DNA from 2 places in the Glutamicibacter sp. ZJUTW genome. Region 1 is predicted to be linked to the other one. Evidence: riboswitches for the same ligand, from Rfam matches in the RefSeq annotation. Region 1 holds a riboswitch; the other holds the start of a gene.

What was found. A riboswitch is a leader RNA that binds a small molecule or an ion and turns the genes downstream of it on or off. The one in region 1 is predicted to bind S-adenosylmethionine.
Region 2: another riboswitch for S-adenosylmethionine. It lies ahead of F0M17_RS03595 (O-acetylhomoserine aminocarboxypropyltransferase/cysteine synthase family protein); the one in region 1 lies ahead of F0M17_RS13835 (OsmC family protein).

Annotation. Positions count from the first base shown of each region.
Region 1 covers NZ_CP043624.1:2,941,428-2,943,877, forward strand. Annotated here, with positions in the region: gene F0M17_RS13830 (DEAD/DEAH box helicase) at 1-1,361, opposite strand, end outside; SAM riboswitch class IV at 1,502-1,623, shown strand; gene F0M17_RS13835 (OsmC family protein) at 1,655-2,200, shown strand; gene F0M17_RS13840 (FadR/GntR family transcriptional regulator) at 2,291-2,450, opposite strand, start outside.
Region 2 covers NZ_CP043624.1:749,501-751,950, forward strand. Annotated here, with positions in the region: gene F0M17_RS03590 (LysR family transcriptional regulator) at 1-933, shown strand, start outside; SAM riboswitch class I at 1,166-1,256, shown strand; gene F0M17_RS03595 (O-acetylhomoserine aminocarboxypropyltransferase/cysteine synthase family protein) at 1,344-2,450, shown strand, end outside.

The DNA of each region.
Region 1 (2,450 bases):
GGAAGTGCGTGGACCAGGAAGTCGATGGACTCAGAGGTGCTGAATTTCTTCGGAGGGAAGATTCCTGATGAGGTCAGTTGCCCCAGCGAACCCAGCTCGCCGAGCTTGTCCTGCACCGAAGCGGCAATTTCCTTTTCCACGGCATGCTGGCGAGGCCCCTTAGATGAGTACTCCCAGGAATAGCGCACGGTCAGCGGGGCTTGGATGCTTTCCAAGGACAGCTTGAGGCTGGGGCGCGCGGGAACCGGGATGCGGTAGCTGCCATCTTCGCTCTTCAGCGGCGCCATCACGCGCAATCGGTCCAGATGCTGGGTCTCGAAAAGCTCGATGGCTCCATCCGGAATGATGTGCGCACCGGATTCGATGAACGCCGCCAGTTCCTTCGTGACAGGTTCAGCGAACTGCGCCAATCCGAGTTCCTTGGCCTTCGGCAAGGGGCTGGAGGCGTAGGCCAGCAGGCTCGGTGGCGTACCGATCGGCAAGAGGTGGTGGTGCTCTTCGCGCGGCCCGCGCAGCTTGCCTTCCATGCGCAGGCCCTGTTCAGTGCGGCGCACATCCACGTGCGCCATGGCTGGTATCTCGCTGAATTCCACCGGGAGCTTGGCAGCGGAACCGCCGTTGACGATCTGCACTCCGGCGTCGCGCAGAGCCTCGAAGGCATCCAGCAGGTCCTGGCCAGGCAGATCCATCAGCGAGATCCAGTCCTTGGGATCCCACGAATGCCGGTAGGTGCTCTGTTCTACGTGTTCACGCAGCCGGTCCAGTTCAACGACCGCTCGGCGCTGCTTCTTGGAGAAGCGCTCATCGAAGGCGACGTTGCGCCAGCTGACTCCAGTCTGGACCCAAGGGCTCTTGGTGCCCCGGCGGGCCGGCCGCGCCTGCAAGGTCAGCGCGTCCGCGCCTCCGTAACGGGGTTCGCTGACCACTTTCAGGATCAATCCCAGCGGTTCCTCGTCAACCAGTTGCTCATCTGGAATTGCTGGAAGCAGACGGTCCAGGGTTCGTTCCCACTGCGGCTTGCTGTTGCGTTTCCATGCGAAAGGGTCCACCCCGGAGTCGGAGACGAAGAAGCCCTGGTCTTCTTCGGTGGTGACTTCAATGAGCAAGGCGGCGACATCCTCGCAGGATTGAACGCCCGGATGCTTGCTGCAGAAGCTGGTGAAGCTGATATTGCCGCGGTTGATTTGCAGCTCGGCCATCACCGATTCGCGCAGCACCATTGCGGAAATGCGGGAAAATCCCGGCTTCATGTCCCGGTGGACGATCTCCACTTTTCCGGAATCGCAGAGGAACTGGCCTAGGTTGTATTCGGATTCGGTCACCAAGGTCTGGGCCGCAGAAAGTGTCAGCTGGAATTCCATACTCGCCGTTCATTGTTCGTGCAGTGGGTGCCCGAGAGCTCGATTCCATCTTAGCGAGCAGCCAGACAAGTTGCCCGATGACGAAAAGTTACCCCTGCCCTTTACGCGCTGGCACGTCAGCCGATAGAAAAGAACCACAGAATCACGAGTTCCGCTCTTTGAGCCCTGGCTGAGTGGACGGCAACCCTCCTGCGTCATTGTGCGGGGTGCCCCAGGTGAAGATTCGACGCATCTTGAACGCCAAGGTGCGTAAGCGATGGCGCCCCTTGCGCCAGAAAGGGGATTAATTCCTCATGTCTAATGCAGCATCTACCCTGACCGTATCCGAAGACCGCGCACAGCGCCTGCAGGAAGCAGGCAAGGGCTGGGGCGAACGCATCTCGGCGGCCCCGCAAAGCGCCAAATTGACCTTTACCGTCGAGGGCGAGGGGTTCGATTCGGTAGCCAGCAACATTGTCTCCGGGAAGCACACTTTCCAGGTCGACGAACCAGCTGCCCTGGGCGGCAATGATGCCGCGGCAAGCCCGGTGGAATATGCGCTCGGCGCGCTGATCTCCTGCCAGGTTGTGGTCTACCGCTTGTACGCGCAAAACCTCGGCATCCAGGTGGACGAGGTGAAGATCCAGGCCAACGGCCACCTCGATGTTCGTGGCCTCTTTGGCATTGACAAGTCCATCCGCCCGGGCTTCTCGTCGGTGGAACTGGACATCCAGATCACCGGCCCCGAATCGGCCGAACGCTATGAAGAACTGCGCCAGGCAGTGGATGCCCACTGCCCGGTACTGGATCTGTTCGCCAACCCGGTACCGGTGACCACTGCGGTGAGCATCGCCAGCTAGCAGATGCGGCAATGGCGCCCCGGGGCCGGATCGGAAAATTTCCGAACCGTTATCCGGGGCGCCATGCGCATGCTGAAATCTTGCTTATCCCTACCGCGTCTGCGAGTAGAACCAGTTGATGTGCTCTTCGAGCAGCTGGGCTGCCCGTTCGCGCTGATTCGTCGCAAAGGCGTGGTGGATGGCCTTGTGCTGGCGGCGCAGCATGCGCACCACCGGTTGCCAGGCCTCGTCGCTGGGCACCGAGTCCGAG
Region 2 (2,450 bases), 1.4 Mb from region 1:
GTTTCGAATGGATTGACGCTCCAGCAGCTGCGCTACTTTGTGGCGGTCGCCGCCGAGGGGTCCATCTCCGCTGCCGCCGACCTGCTCTACGTCGCCCAGCCCAGCATGTCCGCGGCGATGAAGGAGCTCGAATCCCGGGTGGGGCGCACCTTGCTGATGCGCTCGGCCAGGGGCATTGCCCTGACCAGCGACGGCGCCGAATTCCTCGGCTACGCCCGCCAGGTCCTAGAGCAAGTGGAACTGCTGGAGCACCGCTACCTCGGCCGGCCGGCGGCAAGACGACTGCTGGGTGTCTCAACCCAGCACTACTCCTTTGCGGTGGATGCCTTTGTCCGGATGGTCCAGGCCAGCGGGGCCGAGGAGTACCAGTTTTCGCTCCGCGAGACGCGCACCGAGGAAATCATCGAGGACGTGCGAACCCTGCGCAGCGATATCGGGATCCTCTACCGCAACGACTTCAACCGGAAAGTCATCGACAAGCTGCTGCGCGAATCCCGCCTGGTGTTCCACCCGCTGTTCCTCGCCGACCCGCATATCTTCGTATCGCGCAGCAACCCGCTGGCCACCCATGACCAGGTCACCCTCGAAGACCTCGAAGACCTGCCCCGGCTGACCTTCGACCAGGGCGCGAACAACTCGTTCTACTTCGCCGAGGAAGTGCTCTCCACGCGCTCCAGTCAGCGGGAAATCCAGGTCTCGGACCGTGCGACCATCTTCAACCTGATGATCGGCCTGGGCGGGTACACGATCTCCACCGGCATCATCAGCGACGAGCTGGATCCATCCATCGTTGCCATCCCGCTGGACATCGACGAGCGCATCGAGATCGGCTGGATCGATCACGCCGCGATCCCGCTCACCGACCAGGCTCAGCGCTACCTGCAAGAAGTCCGCGCAGTGGTGGCCAGCTTCGGGGTGGAAGTGCTCGGCTGAGCCGCCAACAGCGTAACTCTCGGTCATCGAGTGCTGCTCCATCGTCATAAACTTCCGGAAAAACCGTGAAAGTCTCGGGGTTTTTCTCATTTCGGTGCGTCATAAAGTGGCGCTAGCCACCGCGTCATCATGACAAGTGCACGACATATGAAGCTTGGCGGCCTTGTATGAAGCCGGCCGCCCGATAGCGCTTGCACCCCTCGCAGCCCATGGCCAACCATGGAAGAACAACAAACCATCAAGAGCGACTAAGAGATCTGGCTCGTTGACGTCGCAGCAACCATCGGGAAACCGAAAGGTGCTAATGCCAGGAACGATGGAGCAGTTCCGAACGCGCTTTCGCGCTGTGCTTCGTGCCTTTGCACGATGCCTAATCGGTGCACTCCCTCGCAGAGAATCGAGGAGGAGCTATGAGCCAAGGAACCGACGCGGTCCACGCAGGATACCGCCCGAGCGGAGACTTCCGCCCGATGCTGCCGCCACTGCACAATTCCGCAGCCTACCAATTCCAGTCGCATGCCGAAGCGATCGAGAAGTTCGCGCTGCGCCAGGCCGGCTTCACCTACTCGCGCACCGGCAATCCCACCGTCTCGATCCTCGAGCAGCGCGTGGCCGCGCTGGAAGGCGGGGCCCAGGCGGTAGCCACCGCCACCGGCCAGTCCGCGGTGGCGTTGTCCTTGCTGGCGCTGACCCAGGGACCCAAGCACATCGTGGCTTCCTCTTCGCTCTACGGCGGCACCGTGGACCTGTTCACCGACACCTTCGCGGACTTCGGGATCCGCGTCAGCTTTGTCGACCAGGCCGATCCTTTGGCTTGGGCTGCGGCCATCGAGGAAGACACCCGCGCGTTCTTCCTGGAGTCCGTCTCCAACCCGCTGTGTACCGTGGCCGATATCCCGGCCATTGCGGCCATCGCGCACGAGCGCAACATCCCGGTGGTGGTGGACAACACCCTGGCCACCCCGCTGAATGTGCGCCCGCTGGAACTCGGCGCGGACATCGTGGTGCACTCGGCCACCAAGGGGCTGGCCGGGCACGGCTCGGTGCTTGGCGGGGTAGTTGTGGACTCGGGAACCTTCGACTTCTCCGATTCCTCTCGCTGGCCGCAAATCGCCGCCCCGCGCGAGCGGCTGAATGGCACTTCGCTGCTCGAACGCCACGGGCCGGCGGCCTACGCGATGCTGGTTCGTTCCAAGTTCCTGCACGATCTGGGCCCGACCCTCGCACCGGCCAGCGCCCAGGGCATCCTTGCAGGCATCGAGACCCTGCCGGTGCGCGCGGCCCACGTGCAGCGCAGCGTCACCAGGCTGATCGACGCGCTGGCCGAGTATCCCGGCATTGCCGCCATCCACCACCCCGAACTGCCCGAGCACCCCAGCCACGAGCTGGCCCGGACGCTGGCGCCGAAGGGCACCGGCTGCGTGCTGGCCATCGAGCTGGTCCACCCATCCCTGGTTTCCCCGGTCATCGACGGGCTCAAGCTGATCAGCCTGGCCGCGAATGTGGGAGATACCCGC